4 regions of the Pseudarthrobacter sp. CC4 genome follow, and region 3 is predicted to be linked to each of the others. Evidence: riboswitches for the same ligand, from Rfam matches in the RefSeq annotation. Region 3 holds a riboswitch; each other region holds the start of a gene.

Evidence for each region. A riboswitch is a leader RNA that binds a small molecule or an ion and turns the genes downstream of it on or off. The one in region 3 is predicted to bind cyclic di-AMP.
Region 1: another riboswitch for cyclic di-AMP. It lies ahead of PV768_RS02695 (M23 family metallopeptidase); the one in region 3 lies ahead of PV768_RS06390 (M23 family metallopeptidase).
Region 2: another riboswitch for cyclic di-AMP. It lies ahead of PV768_RS16150 (M23 family metallopeptidase); the one in region 3 lies ahead of PV768_RS06390 (M23 family metallopeptidase).
Region 4: another riboswitch for cyclic di-AMP. It lies ahead of PV768_RS17560 (hypothetical protein); the one in region 3 lies ahead of PV768_RS06390 (M23 family metallopeptidase).

The regions. Positions count from the first base shown of each region.
Region 1 is NZ_JARCCZ010000002.1:324,608-329,914, forward strand. Features, by position in the region: gene PV768_RS02690 (C40 family peptidase) at 1-410, opposite strand, end outside; cyclic di-AMP (ydaO/yuaA leader) riboswitch at 481-678, opposite strand; gene PV768_RS02695 (M23 family metallopeptidase) at 791-1,612, opposite strand; cyclic di-AMP (ydaO/yuaA leader) riboswitch at 1,623-1,865, opposite strand; gene PV768_RS02700 (metal-dependent transcriptional regulator) at 1,984-2,676, opposite strand; gene serC (phosphoserine transaminase) at 2,957-4,087, shown strand; gene PV768_RS02710 (DUF3027 domain-containing protein) at 4,153-4,707, opposite strand; gene PV768_RS02715 (cold-shock protein) at 4,714-5,097, opposite strand.
Region 2 is NZ_JARCCZ010000023.1:57,739-63,045, reverse strand. Features, by position in the region: gene PV768_RS16190 (ZIP family metal transporter) at 1-932, shown strand, start outside; gene PV768_RS16185 (hypothetical protein) at 977-1,339, shown strand; gene PV768_RS16180 (hypothetical protein) at 1,343-1,486, shown strand; gene PV768_RS16175 (hypothetical protein) at 1,605-1,826, shown strand; partial or broken gene PV768_RS16170 (hypothetical protein) at 1,888-1,947, shown strand; gene PV768_RS16165 (ArsR/SmtB family transcription factor) at 1,978-2,223, opposite strand; gene PV768_RS16160 (hypothetical protein) at 2,519-2,728, shown strand; gene PV768_RS16155 (hypothetical protein) at 2,769-3,434, opposite strand; cyclic di-AMP (ydaO/yuaA leader) riboswitch at 3,865-4,031, shown strand; gene PV768_RS16150 (M23 family metallopeptidase) at 4,037-4,813, shown strand.
Region 3 is NZ_JARCCZ010000007.1:6,536-11,842, forward strand. Features, by position in the region: gene PV768_RS06375 (cytochrome c oxidase assembly protein) at 1-73, opposite strand, end outside; gene PV768_RS06380 (ArsR/SmtB family transcription factor) at 286-705, shown strand; gene PV768_RS06385 (cytochrome c oxidase assembly protein) at 748-1,719, shown strand; cyclic di-AMP (ydaO/yuaA leader) riboswitch at 1,898-2,078, shown strand; gene PV768_RS06390 (M23 family metallopeptidase) at 2,083-2,904, shown strand; gene PV768_RS06395 (DUF305 domain-containing protein) at 2,910-3,575, shown strand; gene PV768_RS06400 (DUF3105 domain-containing protein) at 3,604-4,239, shown strand; gene PV768_RS06405 (SURF1 family protein) at 4,317-5,117, shown strand.
Region 4 is NZ_JARCCZ010000026.1:75,239-80,545, forward strand. Features, by position in the region: gene PV768_RS17550 (response regulator transcription factor) at 1-152, shown strand, start outside; gene PV768_RS17555 (ATP-binding protein) at 160-1,686, shown strand; cyclic di-AMP (ydaO/yuaA leader) riboswitch at 1,782-1,942, shown strand; gene PV768_RS17560 (hypothetical protein) at 1,948-2,643, shown strand; gene PV768_RS17565 (glyoxalase superfamily protein) at 2,659-3,048, opposite strand; gene upp (uracil phosphoribosyltransferase) at 3,093-3,728, opposite strand; gene PV768_RS17575 (phosphatase PAP2 family protein) at 3,741-4,523, opposite strand; gene PV768_RS17580 (nucleoside deaminase) at 4,607-5,107, shown strand; gene PV768_RS17585 (glycosyltransferase family 4 protein) at 5,104-5,307, opposite strand, start outside.

The sequences.
Region 1 (5,307 bases), on a different contig from region 3:
ACCGGGCTGGTGCCGCCCCAGACGTAGGGGCTGCCAATGCCCGTGTAGGCGATGGCAGCAATGCCTGAGGTGGAAGCGGAAGAGACAGTCTTGGCCAGCTTGTCCGCTGCAGACTCCGAACTCGACGCTGCGCCCGTTTCCGTGGCGGTGGACTGTGGGCGCACCCGCTCCGGCTTCGGGGCGGCAGTGGTCTTGACCACGGGCCGCTCGAACGACACGGTGGCCGTGGGGGCTGCGGTGACTGCCAGGGCAGCCTGCGCGGAGCCGGACTCGGTGGAAGCGGAAACACCAGCGGTGGTGTCCGCTGCGTTGGCGGGCAGGCCCATGCTGAGGATAAGACCGGAAGCTGCGGCGATAACGGCAGCCTGGCGACCTACTGTCCCGGCATTGGCACTAACAGCCTTGGACATAGTGTCCAAGGGGTTGGTACGAACCGTTTGCGCACGGTGGCGCGCAGAATTATTGCGTGAAGACACGAAGGTAGCCTCTCCCAATGCCTGCGAGGTGAGCTGTCGGATTCGGATGGGAGTCACCCGGCCGCGCTGCTTCCAAGGAAGTTTTGCGACTTAACCCCAAGGTCTTAGCCAAAGCCAAGACCAAAATTGGTTCCCCCGCCCCTGCCAGACGATGAAATGCGAACGGACCTTGAGCGGTGGCAGAGTTAGGCAATCCGCACAAGAGCGTCAACTTCGGAAAAGTTGACGCGAGTTAGACGGTACAGCAGTTTTGAGTGAATGTCACATTCAGGTCACGGCAAGTCACGATCATCTGATAGTTCACCGTCACTTGACTACAGCCAGCCAGTCGGATCGACCACTTCGCCGTTGACCTGCACCTCGAAGTGGAGGTGGCAGCCCGTGGAGGCGCCCGTGGTCCCGCTAAGGGCAATTACGTCCCCGCGCGAGACGGTCTGCCCCTCCCTCACGCTGAAGGAGGAGAGGTGGTTGTACGTGGTTTCCAGGCCGTTGCCGTGGTCCACCACAACGCGGTTTCCGCCGCCGAACTGGTGCCAGCCCACGAAGGTCACGGTACCGGTGGCGGCAGCGAAGACCGACGTACCGCACTGGGCCACATAGTCCTGGCCGCGGTGGAAGTCGCCTGAGCCACCGGTGATCGGGCTGACGCGGTAGCCGAAGGGGGACGCTGTGGTCAGCGTGGCCAGTGGAGCGCCGAGGCTTCCTGCCGAGGCAGCACGTGACACCGAGCCGGCGGACTGGGCACTGAGAAGCTGCTTGAGCTTGCCGTCCGGATCCGCCTGGGTGACCACGGCGGAACGGCTGAAATCGATCTGGGCACCGGCCTCGGCTGAGATCTGCGGCTGCGGCGTGACGGCTGAGGCTGCCATCGGAGTAACACCGGGAGCGTCGGTGGCCATCACGGGGCTGGTGGCCGGCACCGTCACGGTCAGCACCAGGCCTGTGGCTGCGAGTGCGATTCCGGCCTTCTGGCCGATTCCGCTCGCAGCAGCGAACTCGGTGACTTGGCGGAAGGGACCACGACGGCGGCGCGCATCACGGTGGGGATCGCGGGGGCGTTCCGTGGTGATGACTTCAACAACCCGCGGCGTCGAAGCGGGCACCGCTGCGCGGCGGCGTCCCCTGGGGGTCTGCATGGACAAGAAGGGTTCCTCTCTGGAAAGCCTGCGAAGTTAGCTGTCGGATTCGGGTCAGAGAGTTCAAAGACCCGGTCCGCCGTAAGCAAGCTTCGGCACAGAGGTATCCACGGAGGATCCTTCACTGGAAGAGGCTTGCTGCTGACGGACTTCACCCCAAGGCAGTCCCCCGGCTGCCGTTTGTGGTTCCCCCGCCTCTGCCAGTAATGACTCGTGCACCTGATCCGCTGGCAGAGCTCGGCTCCAGATCAGGTAACGCTTTAGTATCAACGCTTGGGTTTAACTATAGGGGCAAAAGTCCCAAAGTAACAATTCCGTTATCTTTGCGTAACCGGCACCCGTTGGGGTAGCCGGGAGGCCTCAAGCGGTCCCTAGCGTACGGCCACGAAGACGTGCGCCGCGACTTCCGGCGGCAGCTCCAGGGCCCCTTCGATGCCCGGGACGCGGACCGAAATGTACTCCCCCACCCGCTCCAGCGAGACCGAGGCACCGGGCCGGATTCCGCCTTCATCAAGCTGGACCAACAACTCGGGTTCCACCTGGATCGGCTCTGCCAGGCGGCTGACTGTCACCTCAGACGCCGGGCCGTAGGTCTTCATGGCCTCAAGCAGGCTGACCGCCGCGTCCGCAGCGGCCTGCGCCTCGCCCCCGAGGGCCGCCAATCCCGGGATGGGATTGCCATACGGGGACTCAGTGGGATGGTTCAGCATTTCGTAAATGCGCCGTTCCACCCGTTCGCTCATGACGTGCTCCCAGCGGCAGGCTTCGTCATGGACGTAGGCCCAGTCCAGCCCGATGACATCGGCCAGGAGCCGCTCCGCCAACCTGTGCTTCCGCATGACTTCGGTGGCGCGCTTCCGGCCCACCTCCGTGAGTTCAAGGTGCCGATCTCCGGAGACAACCACCAGGCCGTCCCGTTCCATCCTGCCGATGGTCTGCGACACAGTGGGCCCGGAGTGGCGCAGCCGCTCCGCGATCCGGGCCCGGAGGGCAACGATGTTTTCTTCCTCAAGCTCCAAGATGGTCCGAAGGTACATCTCCGTAGTGTCGATCAGATCCGTCATCCAGCTCAGCTCCTCGAGCGCAGTACCTTGCGTTGTCCCACCGTACCGCCTTCACATGCAGCGTGGTCCGTTGGAAAGCTTAGCCTATTTTGAGTTTGTCCGAATAGTTGACGGCGCGGGCAGGGGCCCTGTCTCAATGTCTGGACTATGACGGTCCCGGTTCCCGCTGAAACAGCTGTTCAGGCAGAATGAGGGAGGGCCCGAGTCACAGTCGCCGCGACTGCCTGGCACCCACATCCGTCCGGACCAACACCCCGTCCACGCCGAAATTGGAGCACCTGTGAGCGAAACCAGCATCACTATTCCCGCCGACCTCCTGCCCAAGGACGGGCGGTTCGGCGCCGGTCCCTCCAAAGTCCGGCAGGAGCAGATCGATGCCTTGTCCGCCGCATCGAAGACCATCCTGGGAACGTCCCACCGGCAGGCACCGGTCAAGAACCTGGTGGGGTCCGTACGCGAAGGCCTGAGCCAGTTCTTCCGTGCCCCGGAAGGCTATGAGGTGGTGCTGGGCGTGGGCGGTTCCACGGCGTTCTGGGACGTCGCCAGCTTCGGCCTGGTGGAGAAGAAGGCGCAGCACCTCTCATTCGGTGAATTCGGCTCGAAATTCGCGGCAGCCACCAACAAGGCACCTTTCCTGGATGCCTCCTCCATCATCAAATCCGAGCCGGGAACCCGCCCTGCTGCGCAGGCTGAGGCGGGCGTTGATGCCTATGCCTGGCCGCAGAACGAGACGTCCACTGGCGTGTCCGCCCCCGTTAAGCGCGTGGCTGGCGCGGATGAGGGCTCACTGGTCCTTATTGACGCGACGTCGGCAGCCGGCGGCCTGGACGTCGACGTGGCGGAGAGCGACGTCTACTATTTCGCCCCGCAGAAAAACTTTGCCTCCGACGGCGGGCTGTGGCTTGGCCTGTTCTCGCCGGCTGCACTGGAGCGCGCGGCCCGGATCAAGTCCACCAGCCGCTGGATCCCGGACTTCCTGGACCTCCAGACGGCCATTGACAACTCCCGCCTGAACCAGACCTACAACACGCCGTCGCTGTCCACCCTGGTGACCCTGGACGCCCAGGTGCAGTGGCTGAACGCGAACGGCGGGCTTGACTTCGCTTCGGCGCGGACTGCAGATTCTGCCGGACGCATCTACAGCTGGGCGGAGTCCTCCGAATTCGCCACGCCGTTCGTCGCCAACCCGGACGAGCGCTCCAACGTAATCGCCACGATTGACTTCGACGATTCAGTGGACGCGGCCGTGGTGGCCAAGGTCCTGCGGGCCAACGGCATCGTGGACACCGAGCCGTACCGGAAGCTGGGCCGCAACCAGCTGCGCATCGCCACGTTTGTGGCCATCGAGCCGTCCGACGTCTCTGCCCTGCTGGCGAGCATCGACTACGTGGTGGGCGAACTGCGCAAGTAGGCCGGCAGCCTTAACGTACGACGGCGCCGCCCGGGATCATCCCGGACGGCGCCGTTCGTGTGTGGTCAGGAAGTCCTTGCTTCGTCGCCGGGCTGTCCACCGTCGCCGGGCTTTTCCTCCCCGGATTCCTGGCCCTGTTCCGGCTCCTGGGCCGGCACCTGCTCCGGCTCCTGCTCGTCCTCGGGTCTGACACGTTCCGCCCACGGCACCCATTCCGGGGCAAGGATCGAATCCTCCGACGGCAGCAGGCCGAGTTCGTTGACGGTGACGACCTTGGAGCGGGAGTTACGGGTGAGCACCGCGTACCACTGCCAGCCCAGGTAACCGGCCAGCTTCGACTCAAACAGATGGGTCACCAGGCGGTCGCCTTCGCTCTTGGCCGCAAGGTGTTGGCCGATCGTAGCCGGTGCCGTGATGCCCTCGATGGCGGTGCGGGCGGTGTCCACGGCTGCAGCCAGGAAGGCATCAGGCTTGCCTGTCCGCCACACCGGAACTCCCGCGCGGCGCTTGGACATGGCCTTGGCCCCCGCAGCCGCAGGGTTGGCAGCGGCAGCAGCCCCCGCCGTCGGACCGTCCTGGTCCTGGGCGGCGGCCACCGGCTGTTCAGCTTCCGGGTTCATCGGCGCCTAAACGTCCAGCTCGTCGGCAACCTTACGCAGGGCAGCGGCGATGGCCTTGCCCTTGTTGCCTTCCGGATACTTGCCTGCGGAGAGGGTTCCGGAGAGATTGTCCAGCACGGTCACCAGGTCCTGGACCAGCGGGGCGAGTTCCTTGGCGTTGGGCCGTTTGGCCTTGGCGATCGAGGGCGTCTTGTCCAGGACGCGCAGCCCCAGGGCCTGGGCGCCCTTGCGTCCGTCGGCTACCCCGAATTCAACCCGGGTGCCTGCCTTGAGCTCTGTTACGCCTTCGGGCAGCGACGATTTGGGCAGGAATACCTCCTGGCCGTCTTCGCCTGCGAGGAACCCGAAGCCCTTGTCCTTGTCATACCACTTGACCTTGCCGGTAGGCACGTAATCAACCTTCTTCGTTCTGACGTCTTCTGACACGGCCAGCCGTCACCGCATCCGCACTGCAATGCGGGTTCAAGGTATGGCGGCTGCGGACCGTGTTGGTCTATCCCTCAAGGTTATCCTGCCCACCGCCCTATTGACGCTTTCAACGGCCCAGTGCAACCTTCCGGCTGCCTCCTTCAGCACCATTCACTCCCGGTGCGGCAGGAG
Region 2 (5,307 bases), on a different contig from region 3:
CCCAGACGCGGGCGACCATGGCGCCGCTGGAGTCGTCCACACTTACGATCAGCTACCACTGGGTGGATGGCGATCCCTACGAAGTCGCGCTCGTAACCTCCATTGGAGGCAAGATCCCTGCGAACATTGATGCCGCCGCCCTCAGCCCGGAACGCGGCACTTCCTTCTTTGGCCTTATGACGCTCCTGGGGATCTATGTCGGCGTGATCCCGGTAGCCCTGGGAATGCTCTGGATGCCCTTCGTCCGCCGCGCCTCAACGGCCTGGGTCCGGGTCCTGCTCGGGCTCACCGTCGGGCTGCTCGCCTTCCTGGCCATTGACGCGACCCTCGAAGCCGTGGACCTCGTAGCCGGAAACGGCTCCTTCGGCGGCCCCATGGTGGTCTTCCTCGGCACCGTTACCGCCTACCTCATCCTGGAAGGAACCGACGCCTGGATGCGCCGGCACCAGAAACTCAGCGCTGCCGGCCAGCCAGCAGCTCTGCCGCCGCAGCGCCTGGCGCTGCTGATTGCCATCGGCATCGGACTGCACAACCTCGGCGAAGGCCTCGCGATCGGATCCGCCTACGCGGTCGGCTCACTGGCCCTGGGTGCCTCGCTGATCGTCGGCTTCGCCATCCACAACACCACCGAAGGCCTGGCCATCGTCACTCCGCTGGCCAAACAGCCCCCCGGTCTGGCCCGGCTGGCGCTCCTGGGACTCACCGCCGGCGCGCCTGCGGCCGCCGGTGCCCTCATCGGAGCGACCGTCTACCAGCCGGCCCTCGCGGCCTTCCTGCTCGGCATCGGAGCCGGAGCCGTAGCCCAGGTGGCCGTCAAACTCCTGCCCCTGCTCAAGGACCACACCGGAAAGACCTTCACGCCGCTCACCGCCGCAGGCGTCATCCTGGGACTGGCCGTGATGTTTACCACCGGCCTGCTCGTCCAGGCCTAGGCGGACCACTCTCCCGGGCAGTACACAATCGCATGAATACATCCATGACTTCCGCGGTGCTGCTCGCCGGGCTGGTCCTGAACAGCAGGCTGGGCCGGTGGTGGGCCGATGCCGGCGCCGCACTCGTGATCGCCGGGATCGCCATCCGGGAAGGCATCAGCGCCTGGCGCGCGGCGACGTCTGCTGCACCGTCCCGCACGCAGCCGCCGCAACCCACGGCACAGAAGGCGGATGATTGCTGCGCGCCACCACCGTCTTCTAGCAAGACGCCGGAGGAACAACGCCTTCCCATGACTGCCAAGGATGCCGGCAGCGGTGCCACCCCGGAAGGGTCGGGTTGCTGCGCCGGGTACGAGTCCGAGACTCCACCGCAGTCCCTGACAGTGAACATCCGCCCGAGTGACTGAACCGTGGGCAGCGGGCACGAACACTCCCACGGCGGCGACGCCGCCGGCCAGCGCGGCAAACTGATCATCGTTTTCGGCATCACCTTCACGGTGATGATCGCCGACTCGGCCGCGCTGCTGATCGCAGCGTCGCCGCGCTGTCAGTAGGCTCCGCGCCCCGTCCGTAAGGCCTTCGCGGCAGTGCTGAATGCGGGAACTCGCCCCCTTTGACTCGTGAACTATTGGGGGCTCCCGCGCCGCCTCGCTGGTCTATAACAAGCGGCGGATGGGCCGAAAACTCGAGAAAACCATAGCTTCACTGTCCCGGCAGTTGGAACGCGAAACCCGACAGACGCTTTCCCGCTCGATGCCGTTCCCGGACAGATGGAACCCGTTCTTCGCCACGCTGATGACGCCTAACGATGTCTATGCCTACCCGACCCAGCATTACGACTTCGACGCCAAGCCGGGCAGTTTTCCGCCAACGCAACATATAAAGGGATCGTGAGCCAGCCTCGACCGGTGGGAGCCGAAACCGTGACGAGTCAGCCAATGACAGGATAGGGAATATGCCCATTGCCAAGTCCGTCGTGTTGTTCATGCTCGCCGCTGTCGCGGAAATCGGGGGCGCCTGGCTGGTCTGGCAGCGTCCTGGCCGATCATCGGTGGCGGGCTTCTCCGGTAACCATGTGGTCTGCGTGGTTGATGACTTCGGTGATGAGCCGGATCAGGTGTCCGTCGCGCAGGGAGTAGATGATGTGGCGGCCGTTCTTTCGGGTGTCGTCGAGGCCGCTGAGGCGAAGTTTGGCGAGGTGCTGGCTGATCACGGTGCGGGGCACTCCGGAAGCGTCCGTCAGTTCCGTGCGGTGCGCTGCCTCGATAGGGCGGGTCCTTCTAGCCTTCACTGGGGTGTACTGTCTGCCGGGGCTGACTCCCCGGCCTCGGTCTCAGGTAACTGTTCAGGAGCCAGCCCAACCCTCTGGTTACTTGGTGCACAAGCCCCGAACTACCGGCCGCGCACGCGGTTCACGCCGCGGGCGCCGTTGCTTAACTGCGGTCCATAAACACGGCCGAACGTGAGGAGTGTTAAGTGGCGGAGGCGGGTACGCCCTGGACACCGGAGGATCCCTGGTTGGCCGGGGACAACCTTCGCGAGGCCATCGACCGTCTAGTGGATTCGGGGTACGCCTCAACCGGGCCTTGCCCACCATCACGATGACCCGGATCCATGACTCCGGAATACGGGACTACGTCACCAGACGCACCCGGGGACGCCGTAGCTACCGCGAAATCCGCAGATCCCTCAAGCGCTACATCACCCGAACGCTCTACCGCCAGCTCAACTCCCTTTACGCCACCGCGGAACCGGCCCGATCCCACATTGACGGGGCAGACCCTTACCCGGAATAGGAGCGGACGCATGTGCGGTTGAGCATGCCGGGTTTCGGCTTTAGTGGCTGTGCGACGTGTGGGTGTCGGGTGCGGGCGCTGCGGGGGCCTCCGTCGGCTTGTCGGGAGTGCGGTTTTCGCTGGTCGGAGCCTCCGCGGGTGCCTGTGACGGTGCCGGCGTGGAGTCGTGGCTGTGGCTCTCGGAGTCGATGGTGCTTGCGAGGGCCGACATACCGAACCACGTCAGCGCTGCGACCAACACGACACCTGCGGCAAACGGGCTGACCAGGTGGCGCAGGCCGCCCTTGGCATCCTTGGCGATAAACGCGACGTACGACATCACTAGGCCAATCGGAGTCATCCAGGCGCTGCGCTCCGGGAACTGTTCGAAGTGCTGGATTCCGCCGCCGACCAGGCCGACGCCGAAGGAGAGCAGGAGCGAGAACGCGACGAGCGAGATGGCCCGGCTCAGCATCGGGCGCTCATCGACGAGCACGAACTCATTGACGATGGTGCCGAGGAGGAACACGAACGCACCGACGACGCAGATGATCGTGTACAGGCCCGGGTTGACCGGATAGTGCACGACGGCGCCGGCGATAAGGGCCGCACCCATGAAGTAGAGCATCGCACCGATATAGCGCGAGTAGAGCGAGGGAGTCCGTTTCGCGAGCTCTGCCTCATAGGAGGCAACATCTTCACGGCTGAGGTCGTTCTGAACGGTCATGTCTGGTGAGTCTTTCTTTTCAGGAGTGCGAGAGCAGGCAGCCGTAGCGCCGATACCGGAGGTTGGTGCGGCGGGAGGCACCCGGCCGCCTCAGGCGCAAAGTGCACCAGGCAATGCCGCCTCAAGGAGAGGCCAGCACAAATCAAACCGTACTTCAAACCAGCAAAGTCTGTCACATTCTGGTAACGACGTCTCCGTTTCCTCTGGGAATTTCCCGCCCGGCGTGCAGTGTGTGGAGCACGGCCGCGTTCTAAGAATGCTGCTGAGACTGAACAATGCTCAGGGGGGCGGTGCCGGCACCCAAGGGGCGCCGGCGCCAGCACACCGCTACAGATAACGGATTTGTAACATCTGCGAATCATTCGCTAGTCTGGAAAGGGTATACCCCCGAAGGGTATGCATGTCCGTTACGCCAAACCCCGCCGACGGCCGTGAACTATGACCTACTCAAGGCGGGGGTGGAGGACCCACTTACGGCGCACTGGTGCGTCTCGGGGTGAAGCCGACTGGTGGCGCTGTTCAAGGCGTCGTCCGCCTCGGCCGGACAGTCCATTCGTCCGAATCCGACAGCTAACTTCGCCGGCGCCGAGAGGACTTCTATTTTGTCTGCCCAGTCCGGACACGGCCGTCGCCGTGCCCTTCGTGCTTCCAAGCCTCCCCGCCTCCCCATTTTTCACGAGGCTGTCGTCCGTGTCCGCGGCCAGCGGCTGGGTGTCGCAGCCGCCGTGACCGGAATGATTGCCTTGACAGCCCTTTCTGCCGCCCATGCGGATTTGGGCGCCGGAGTCCGGGACGGGGCCGCCGTTTCCGTACTTCCTGTTGCGGAGGCACCGGTATCTGCATCACCGGGTGCGGTGCTGACCTTTGACAGCCCGGCGGTGACCTCCCAGCCTGCTCCCGCACCGGCCCAACCGGCGCAGCCCGCGGGAGCAGTGGCAGCACCAGTGCCGGTGGTCACGGCTGCTGAGGCCGCCCCCAGTGTTGCGTCCCGGGGCCTGAGGGCTCCGCTGGCTTCGATGAATGTCAGCTCCGCTTTTGGATTCCGAGTCAGCCCCATCACCGGAGCCGCCGCTGAGTTGCACACCGGCATTGACCTCACGGGAGCGTGTTCCACTGGGGTATTCGCTGCCGGTGCGGGCAAAATCATCGAGGCTGGCTGGAGTCCGTATGGCAGCGGCAACCGAATCGTGGTGGAGCATGGCAACGGGCTGAAGACGACCTACAACCATCTGGCCAGCATTGGTGTTTCCTTGGGCCAAGCAGTTGCGCAGGGCGAACTCATTGCAGGTGTTGGGACAACCGGCGCTTCCACTGGCTGCCACCTCCATTTCGAGGTCTTGGTCAATGATGTGACCGTCGATCCGTCCTCCTACATCTGATAACGGTCAGATTGGTTGCGGATCTCGTCGCAGCCCGATTGCTGGAAGCACTGGTCCGTCAGGAACCGTCTGATGGCGGGCCTGTGACGGGCGGGGCGCTTTCTGGTTTCCCTGGATGTTGGGGTCTGCCGGAATTGTCAACCCTGGGGGTATCTTTTTCGTCGCCATCCACTGACTGTTCGCTTGCTTGTCCGGTGTAGCTGAACTGGGCTCGGTAACGCACCCTGCGTATGCGTCTGGTCATCGAAACCATAAGCAGTACGACTCCGATGACCATGAAGGCTGTCATGGCGAATCCGAGGAACCCGGGGGTTACTTGATCGGCAGTCAGTCCTGGCTTGAGTCCGTCGCTGCCGGGCCCGGGGGAAGGGGATGTAGTGAGAGAAGCCATGCCGTTGGTGGCGGCGATTACTGATCGGGTAAGCATTTTGCATGTCCTTGGTAGTCGTGCCGGGACCCGTTGGGGGGAGCGGTTGGGTGCCAGCGGGAGCAGT
Region 3 (5,307 bases):
AGGCGGCTGCCAGCCAGACCGGCCGGGGTGAGACAGCGGGCCTCTCCTGTGAAGTGGAGACTTTGAGCGCCACAATACGTCCTAACCTGGTCCTGGCCCCTACGGAAGGGTGGGGATGGAGCGCGAAACGAAGCACAGCGCGCGACACCAGATTATCTGTAGAGTTGTTCACACGTTAAACGTGCGTGTCAGGGCGTGCACTCCCCCGGCGCCGCGGGCCTCCTGCACTTGCCGCACGTAACCGGGGGAACTCGAAGCTTTAGCGCGTAAAGGTAGCCTAGATGGATGATGCAGATTCCACCCCGGGTCCCCGCCGGGCCGGAGTGTTCGGTCCGGCTCGTCGACGCAGAAAAAGTCGGCGCGGTCAGATCCAGGATGCCAGGAGATTCGGACGTAACCGACTTGGCGGTGATCTTCGGGCTGCTCTCGGACCCTGGCCGGGTCAGGATCCTGATCGCCCTTCTCGAAGGAGAAATGTGCGTCTGCGACCTGGCAGCAACTACCGGGCTGAGCGAGTCCGGCGTCTCCCACGCCCTTCGCCTGCTGCGCGGGCCGCGGGTTGTTCAGGTGCGCCGCTCGGGCAGGATGGCCTACTACTCTCTGGCGGATTCGCACGTCCGCATGCTCCTCGATCTCGGCTTGACGCACGTTGGACATACAGGCAAGGACCGGTTGCGCATGGTCGAAGGCGGCCAGGCACCCTGACAGGGGCGGGCCTGCCCGCACAGTGCGACAGCCGGTGCTGCCATGTCTGAGCCTGAGATCACCGGTCCGGTCTGGCTTCCGTCGCTGCCGCCCTCGCTTCCTGAATACCTGGCGCCGAACCTGCAGCCGGTACCGCTGATCCCTGCCCTGACGCTGCTGGCCGCGGCGCTTTACCTGGCAGGGGCGATCCGGCTGTGGCGGCAGGGCCGGGGCTGGTCCGTGGTGCGGACGTGTTCCTTCCTGGTCGGCTGCCTGGCCATCATCGTGGTCATGGGAGCCGGCATCGAAGGGTACGGACTGCGGATGTTCTCCATCTTTATGTTCCAGCAACTGACCCTGATGATGGCCGTTCCGCCGCTGCTGGTCATCGGATCACCAGGAACACTGCTGCTGCGGGCAACACCCCACGGCAGGCTGGGCCGCCGCGCCCTCCGGGCCGCGCTATGGGGCCTGCGTTCCCGATGGGGACGCGTTGCTATTCACCCGGCCTTCATGGTCCCGCTGTTCCTGCTCAGCTTTTACGGCGTGTACTTCTCCGGTCTGGCGGACCTGCTGCTGCCAAACTGGTACGGCCACGTCGGCCTGGAACTGCTGTTCCTGATCTCCGGGATCCTCTTCACCGTGCCGTTGATTTCCGCTGACCCGCTGCCGAGCCGCCAAACCCACTTCGGACGGATGATCGATATCTTCGCAGAGATGCCGTTGCACGCGTTCTTCGGGGTGGTCATCATGATGGCCACCACTCCCATGGTTAAATTCTTTGCCACGCCGCCTGCGAGCTGGAACATCAACCCCCTGACGGACCAGGGCGTAGCCGGCGGATTGGCCTGGTCCTACGGGGAATTACCCGGAGTGCTTCTGCTGATGTTCATCCTGGTCCGCTGGCAGCGTGAGGAAGCCAGATCCAACGCCAGAATTGAGCGGGCCGAGCTCACCGGAGGAACCCCGGAGCTGGACGCCTACAACAGCTACCTGCAGCAGCTGGCAGACAGACCTGAACCCCGTCGCCGATAAAGGGCCCGGTCAACTTGACCCGCGGGCCTGGTCATATGAAGATATCTGCAGATGAATTTTACGAAGCGTAGAACTGCGCCTTCCTTGCTGCTGTTATCAGATTGTGATATTCAGGCTTTCTTAGGTAACGTTAGTTCAGGCTTTCCTGTATTGAGCCCTCGACGCCGCACGCTCAGCCCCGCCGGCGGTGTCAGATCCGAACATGAACGGCGGGGGCGGAGGACCCACAAACGGCAGCTTGCTGCCTTGGGGTGAAGACGCACACTGTGCCGGGCCACGAGGGCCGGCTCCACGGGCGTCCGGGCTTTCTCCTTGGCCCGAACCCGACAGCTAACTTCGCAGGCGACCCGAAAGGATTCCGCTGTGCCCTCCTCCCTCCATGGCCGCCGCCGCGCTCTGCCCAGTGACCGCTCCCGGCGCCGCGCCGGTGCTGCCAGAACTGCGCGCCGCGCCGTCCGTCCCGTGGCCCCGTCCCCGCGCCCTGTCTGGCTTCCCGGGGCCTCCGCTTTTGCCGCCGTCGTGATGCTTGCAGCCGGCATACCCGCCGCGCATGCCGGGCTTATTGCCGCCGGCACCGTTCCCGCCGCCGAGCCGGCCGCTGTGGAGGCAGCCCCGGCCATAACAGCGCAGGAACAGGCGGTCATCACTTATCAGCGCACTGACGTCGGGACCCGTCCGGCCGAACGGCCTGAGACGCCCGCGCCTGCCGCAACAGGATCCACCGCAGGGACCCCCTCCGCAGTTCCTTCCGCTGCAGCGACGGCACCGCCAACGGTTGTGCCCGTGGATACCACCCTGGGCGCTCCGCTGGCCAGCATGTCCATTTCCTCTCCGTTCGGGTTCCGGACGAGCCCGATCACGGGCGCGTCCGGTGAATTGCATACCGGGCTGGATCTGGTGGCTTCGTGCCAGACGGCAGTGTTCACGGCCGGCTCGGGGACCGTCGTGGAAGCTGGATGGTCCCAGAACGGCGGCGGAAACCGCATCGTTGTCGATCATGGCAATGGGATGAAAAGCACGTACAACCATCTGTCCTCAATAGAGGTCTCCGTCGGTTCCGTGGTGGCCAAGGGCCAGCGGCTCGGCGGGGCCGGAACAACCGGAAACTCCACCGGATGCCACCTGCACTTCGAAATCGTCCGCGACGGCGTGACGGTGGATCCCCAGGGCTGGCTCCGGCCGTGACCCTCATGGAACCGGGCGACCAGGCGCCGGCAACGTCACCAATGCACCGGAAGCGGCTTTGGGCTGTTTTCGTCATAGTAGTGGCCCTCACGGGGCTGGGCTTCTTCGCTTTGGGCCGGCTTTCCGCGGCGCCCGCACTCGTCCCGGACTCCGGCCCGGATGCCGGATTTGCCCGGGATATGCAGACCCATCATGCCCAGGCGGTGGAGATGGCCCTGGTGATTCGGGACAAGTCCGACCACCCCGAGGTCCGGGCGGTCGCCTACGATATTGCCACCGCGCAGCAGCATCAGAACGGGCAGATGTTCGCTTGGCTGCAGGACTGGGGACTGTCCCCGGCCGGGACAGCGCCGCCGATGGCCTGGATGACGCCCGGCGGCGCACATGAAGGAACCGGAGCCGCGCATACCGCCCAGGCGTCCGGCCCTGAAGGTGCCATGGAAGGCATGGCGACCCCGGAACAGATGCAGGCGCTGCGGGAAGCTTCAGGTGCGGAGGCCGACCGTCTGTTCGTTGATTTGATGATCCGCCATCATCAAGGAGGTGTCGCCATGGCCACCGCCGGGACCCGGCTGGCGGAAACCTCGAAGGTCCGGGACTTCGCTGCCCGTATCCTCGAAGCACAGACAGCTGAAATCACGGCCCTTGAAGAACTCCGAAGCCGACTCTGATCGCCCCAAAAAGAGAGTGAGACCGCCGATGACCGGAAAACCAAAAGCCGGTGAGGACCGCAAAGCGCTCCTGGCAGCAGTGCAGGCCAAACAGCGGGCCGCTGACAGACGGCGGGCCTGGCTGATCTACGGCACCGGCGCGGCCGTCGTCCTCGCAATCATTGCCGCGGTGACCTTTGTCCTCGTGGGGGAGGTGCAGCAGCGCGAACAGCTTAATGCCGCGGCCGCACGGCCGATCGAGGGTGAGCAGGACTATCCGGACCAATCCAGGAACCACACCAGCCAGGCAGTCAGTTATCCACAGACTCCGGCCACCGGCGGGGACCATGCGCCGGTCTGGACCAACTGCGGGATCTACACGGACCCCGTTGAACAGACCCGGGCAGTGCATTCCCTCGAACACGGGGCGGTGTGGCTCACCTACCGCCCCGACCTTGCCCCGGACGAGCTCGCCGAACTGACCGCTTTGGCCGGCAAGCAGGACTACCTCCTGCTCAGCCCGGTAGCCGAACAAGCCTCCCCGGTTGTGGCAACAGCCTGGGGAAAACAGCTTGCCGTGGACAGCGGCAGCGACGAACGCCTGGCACCGTTTATTAAGAAATACCGGCAAGGCCCGCAGGCACCTGAGCCCGGGGCCGTTTGTTCCGGCGGCGTGCAGGGCTGACCTTGCTGCCGAACAAGGACCGGACGCCCCGGGCCTACGGATTCCTGCTGTCCTGGCGGTGGCTGGGTATCCTGGGCATGGCCGTTCTGTTTGCAGCGGCCTGCATGGGGCTGGGTAACTGGCAGATGGACCGGCGGAACCAGGCGGTCACCGAAATCCGCCGCGTCCAGCAGAACTATGACAAGCCGCCCGTGCCCTACGAAGAAGCCAGCCGCTACTTTGACGACCCGGACCCGGACGCCAAGTGGACCACGGTATCTGTCAGGGGCCAGTACCTGGCCAACGACCAGCGGATCGTCCGGAACCGGCCCAACTACTCGGCCGCCGGGTACGAGGTTCTGGTCCCGTTCCGGCTGGTTTCCGGTGAAACGATCATCGTCAACCGGGGCTGGGTTCCCATCGGGAACAATCGGCCAGGCTACCCTGATACGGTTCCTGCACCGCCCCCCGGAACTGTCGCAGCAGTGGTGCGGATCAAACCATCAGAGGCCAACGTGGACCGGAGTGCCCCCGAAGGGCAACTGGCCAGCATTGACCTGGCCTCCTATGCGCGTCAGCTGGAGTACCCGGTTAAGACCGGCAGTTATGGGCTCATGGCCTCCGAATCACCCCCGCCGGAGCTTGCGCCTCAGCAACTCGCCCCACCCAAGGTGCAGGAAGGATCCAACCTGTCCTACGCAATGCAGTGGATTACCTTCGGAGTGCTGGCCTTTGTCGGGTTCGGCTATGTAGCGCGGCAGCAGGCCCGCATCGGCCGGGAGGAACGTGAAGCTGCGGAACCGTCCGAACCTGGACAGCAGGCCAGCCCACAGGGCAAACCACGGCGCCCACGCTCTGATGACGAGGAAGATGCTCTTCTGGACGCCATGGGCCTCTGACAGCGGAGGCCAGCCACGTGTGGAGTTCCTGACTGCAAGCCTCCGTCGGGCTGGTGGATCTGCTGCAGGGGTGACGACCGGACCATGGGCGGTTGTTTGCTCCGCAGGCCGTGGACTGGCATCAAGGACTGAGCCCCCGGCCTTGATCATCCTTCCACCAAAACGACGGCTCACTGGCTGCCTACAGGGT
Region 4 (5,307 bases), on a different contig from region 3:
TCCTGGACCGGGTGTGGAACTACGACTTCGGCGGGCAGGCAAACATCGTGGAACTCTACATCTCCTACCTGCGCAAGAAAGTGGACGCCGTGCACCCGCCCATGATCCACACCGTGCGGGGCGCCGGGTACGTCATCAAGCCGGCGGAGTAGGCGCGCCATGACCTCCGTGCACACCGCGGAGCCGCAGCCCCGGAGCTGGCTCAAACCCGCCACCTGGCACTTGCGCACACGCCTTATCCTGCTGGCCATGGCGCTGTTGATCGCCATCTGCGGTGCGGTGGGCGTAGCCAGCTACGCCTCGATGGACTCCTTCCTCACCCGCCAGCTGGACGAGCAGCTGAGCCAGGCCGCAACCCGCTCCAACGATCCCGGCCGGCTTCCCTCCGGCGGCTTCAACGGCAGGGACCCCCTGGATTCCCGCGGACAAAGCGTGGGAACACTGAACGCCCGCATCCTCAACGGCCAGGTCAACAGCGCCGGCTTCCTGGCCCCGGACACTACGCGCTCTGCGCTGTCCTCCGAGGACAAGCAGGTCCTGCTCGCACTGGCCACCGATGCCCGGCCCGTTGACCGCACGCTCTCAAACGGCGACTACCGGCTGATTGCGGTCAAGACCAGTTTCGGCGACGTCCTGGTCACAGGGCTCCCCCTGGCCGCCAAGGAGAGCACGCTGACGTCCCTGGTGTGGACCTTCGTGTTCGTCTCGCTGGGCGGGTTGCTCCTGATCGGGCTGGTGGGCACGGTCCTGATCCGCCGCACCATGAAGCCCCTTGAACAGCTCTCCGAGGTGGCCACCCGGGTTTCGCAGCTGCCCCTGGACGCCGGCGAGGTGGCACTTGCCGTTCGCGTCCCGCCGTCGAACTCCAACCCTGGAACTGAGGTGGGCAGCGTGGGGCACGCGCTGAACCTCATGCTGGACAACGTTGCGAATGCGCTGCAGGCGCGGCAGAAGAGCGAGACCAAGGTCCGGCAGTTCGTGGCTGACGCCTCCCATGAGCTGCGCACGCCGCTGACCGCCATCCGCGGCTACACCGAACTGATGAGAATGACGGAAAACTTCACTCCGGACGGGGAGAAGTCGCTGGCACGGGTGCAAAGCCAGTCGGAACGGATGACCGCTTTGGTGGAGGATCTCCTGCTGCTCGCGCGGCTCGACGAGGGTCAGCCGCTGAAGCTTGCCGAGGTGGACCTGACCCAGCTGGTGGTGGAAGGCGTCAGCGATGAGAAGGTCATGGCGCCAGGGCACACCTGGCGGCTGGAGCTCCCCGACGAACCGGTGGTGGTGAACGGGGATCCGTCCCAGCTGCGGCAGGTGCTGATGAACCTGCTCTCCAACGCCCGCAAGCACACCCCTCCGGGAACCACGGTGGTAACGGGGGTGGAGAAAACGCCGGAGGGCGCCGCAGTGGTGACCGTAACGGACGACGGCGGCGGCATTCCGCCGGAGTTCGTGGACCGGGTCTTCGCCCGGTTTGCCCGCGCAGACGCGGCACGTGCGGGGACCAGCGCGCCCGGCGCGTCCGCCGCTGAAGGAACCAGCGGTTTGGGGTTGTCCATCGTCGAGTCCATTGTTGAGGCCCACGGCGGACGGGTAACGGTGACGTCGCAACCCGGCCGCACGCAGTTCGCCCTGCAGCTACCCCTCATGCCGGGAATGGCACAAGGCGGCGCGCCGTCATCGTGACCTCCGTTACCAAAATGTGACTTATGCGCCGAACTCCTGTACCGTCGAATGGGTGCGGTCCCCGTTCGGGCCGCATATCCCGGGTTGACGCCAAGCTCTGCCACTTCCCGGATTCCTCTTGAACAACGGCAGAGGCGGGGGACCCACCGTCCCGGGCACTGACTGCCCTTGGGGTTAAGCCTGCACGTGTTTCTTCCGTGCGGCCGGATGCCCTCATCCGAACCCGACAGCTAACTCCGCAGGTGTGAGAGGCGATCTATTATGTCCAAGTTCCTTGTAAAACCACGCCCGAATTCAGGCACGGATGCACGCTCCACGCGTGCAGCAGGCAAATTCCCCTCCGTCGGCCGGCGCGCCGGACTGCTGGCAGCATCCTGCGCCCTCCTTGTTGGAGTTGGCGCTGCGGGCCAGGCCACCGACACGGGTGCCCGCGTGGCAGCCACCGGGGCGCAGGCTTCGGAGTCCCATTCCAAGCTGAGCATGGAGCAGAGCGAAATCCGGGCCAACCCTGCGCCTGAGCCCGCAGCCGAGCAGATCAACGTTGTCCCGCAGGCAGCCGAACCTGCTCCCGTTGCCGAGCCCGCACCGGCTCCTGCGCCGGAACCCGCTCCGGCCCCGGCACCCGAGCCCGCACCCGTCGTCGCAGTTAATGATCCCGCAGGCGCCCAGGCGTACGCCGCAGGCCAGCTGGCTTCCTATGGCTGGGCTCCGGACCAGATGCAGTGCCTGCAGACCCTCTGGACCAAGGAATCGGACTGGACCACCACGGCCACCAACCCGAGCAGCGGCGCCTACGGCATCGTCCAGTCCCTGCCGGCTGAGAAGATGGCCAGCGCCGGAGCCGACTACCTCACCAACTACCGCACGCAGATTAACTGGGGCCTGAACTACATCCAGGAGCGCTACCAGTCGCCGTGTGGTGCACTGAACTTCCACTTGTCGAACAACTGGTACTAGGCGGGATGCAGTAACCTACTTCTGCTGCTCCCCCGCGTCCCGGCCGGGGATGAACTGGACGGCCCACCGGTTCCCGTCCGGATCCGCGAAGTACACAAAATGGCCCCAGTCCTGCACGTCCACTTCGCTCACGTCCACCCCGTTGCCCTTCAGGTGCTCGTAGGCAGCCTGGATGTCGCTGACCACGAGCTGGAGGTTCGAGCCGGTACCCGGAGGCGCGTCCGTGAGCCCTTCCCCGATGCAGATGGAGCAGGCCGAGCCGGGAGGAGTCAGCTGGACAAAGCGGATGGAGTCCGTGGGCCGCTGATCGAAATCGGCATTGAACCCCACCTTGTTGACGTAGAAATCCTTGGCCCGGTCCACGTCGGACACAGGGACAAACACCAGTTCCAGTTTCCAGTCCATCCGCACAGGCTAGCCCTGCGGCCGGGAACAGGAAAGGCCTGGCTTTAGCCTGCGATGCCGTACAGCCGGTCGCCTGCGTCGCCGAGGCCGGGAACGATGTAGGACTTCTCGTTGAGCCTTTCGTCGATGGAGGCCAGCACGATGGTGACGTTGGCGCCGGAGAGTTCTTCCTCCAGCTTCGCCAGTCCTTCCGGAGCAGCAAGCAGGCAGATGCAGGTGACATCAGAGGCGCCGCGCTTGAACAGGAACTTGATGGCTTCGCGCAGCGTCCCGCCGGTGGCCAGCATGGGGTCCAGGACGAAGATCTGCCGGTCGGTAAGGTCCTCAGGCAGGCGCTCGGCGTACGTGATGATGTCCAGGGTTTCCTCGTCACGGGCCATGCCGAGGAAGCCCACTTCAGCTGTGGGGACGAGCTTGGTCATGCCCTCGAGCATTCCAAGGCCCGCGCGCAGGATGGGCACCACCAGCGGGGTGGGCTTGGTGAACGCCGTGCCCACGGTGGTGCTGACGGGCGTTTCGATGGTGACGGGCTCGGTGCGGACCTCGCGCGTTGCCTCGTAGGCGAGGAGCGTCACCAGCTCCTCCGTCAGCTGCCGGAAGACCGGGGACGGAGTGTTTTTGTCGCGGAGGACAGTGAGCTTATGGGCGACCAGCGGGTGGTCCACAACGAGAGTGCGCATTGGTCAAAACTATCACCCGGCCGCCGGCCCCCTCCCCGGCACTTCGCCGCTGGCCTCCGGCTCCCCGGTGTGGTCCTCGCGGAGGACGGGGTGTTCAAACGTGGGCGCAGGGCCCGCGTGCTCGCGGCGGCGTATCAGGTGGAACAGCCGGTGGGCGAGGATCACCATGGACACCCACGCAAGGCCAAGGAACCAGCCGGCCATCACATCGGTCAACCAATGGTGTCCCAGGAAAACCCTGCTCAGGCCCATGGCGATGATGAAGATGGCTCCGGCCGTTATCGCGGCGATCCTAGCCCACAGGATTTGGAACTGGAGGCACATCAGATAGACCAGGACGCCTATCACCACAGTTGTGTTCAGCGTGTGTCCGCTCGGGAAGGACGGTGTGGTTTCATAGGGCGGCACCGCCTCCGAATGGTCCGGACGGGTCCTGCCGACCAGTCGCTTGCCGAGGGTGGTGGCAGTTGTGGAAACGAGGGCAGCGCCGCCCACCAGGACGATGGGCCGCCACGTCCTGCTCAGTAATGTCAGCCACGCGGTGAGGATGCTGGCGAGAATGGGCATGCCGATCCCCCCGCCCACGTTGGTAAAGCCGGTGGCGAAGGCGTCCACCTCGGGATTCCGCAGCGACTGGGAGTATTCCAGCGCGGGAATATCCAGGCTGGCCAGCCCCTCCTCGTCCACTACATTCGCGTATACCTCCGCACCGAGCAGGGCCAACGTGACCACCAGTGTTCCGCCGATGATCAGGGTCAGCCACAAGGCGGCATAGGGCTTGATCCACTTGTCCATGCGGTCTCGGACGGTGCTCACTGTGCCTCCCGGCGTCTGGGGCGTCACGGGCTCGGGTTATCCCACGAAACTATCATTGAGCCATGGTCTCCGCAGATAAAAAACACGACGCGTGGATGGGCCTTGCCCTGGCCGAGGCCCGCCGCGCCCTTGCTACGGAGGATGTGCCGATTGGTGCGGTGGTCATAGGGCCCGACGGCGCCGTGCTGGGTTCCGGCCGGAACCAGCGGGAGGAGCTTGGTGATCCCACCGCCCACGCCGAGATGGTTGCCATCCGGGAGGCGGCAGAACGGTTGCGCCAGCTTTCAGTGCTCGACGGCGGCAGCGGGGACGGCTGGCGGCTCGCCGACTGCACGCTGGTGGTGACCCTGGAGCCCTGCGCCATGTGCGCCGGCGCCATTGTCCTGGCCCGGATTCCGCGGGTGGTCTTCGGGGCTTGGGATGAAAAAGCGGGGGCGGCAGGATCCGTGTTCGACGTGCTCCGCGAGCGCCGCCTGAATCATTGGGTTGAGGTTTATCCCGGGGTGCGCGAGGCGGAGTGTGCCGGGCTGCTGCGTGATTTCTTCGCCGGGCACCGGCTCTAACTCCTGATGGCGTCCAGCACCACGGCCGCTGTCCGGTCCCAACCCGGCAGCGTGCTCCTCGCCTGAACCGCCCTTTCGCGCCAGGAAGCCCTGGTTGCGGTGTCCTCCAGCCAGCTGCGGAGGACCTGGGCCAGCAGGGCCGGGTTGGCAGGGTCGTCATCGGCAGGGAAGGCGACCTTCGCCCCGGGAAGCGGGCCGCC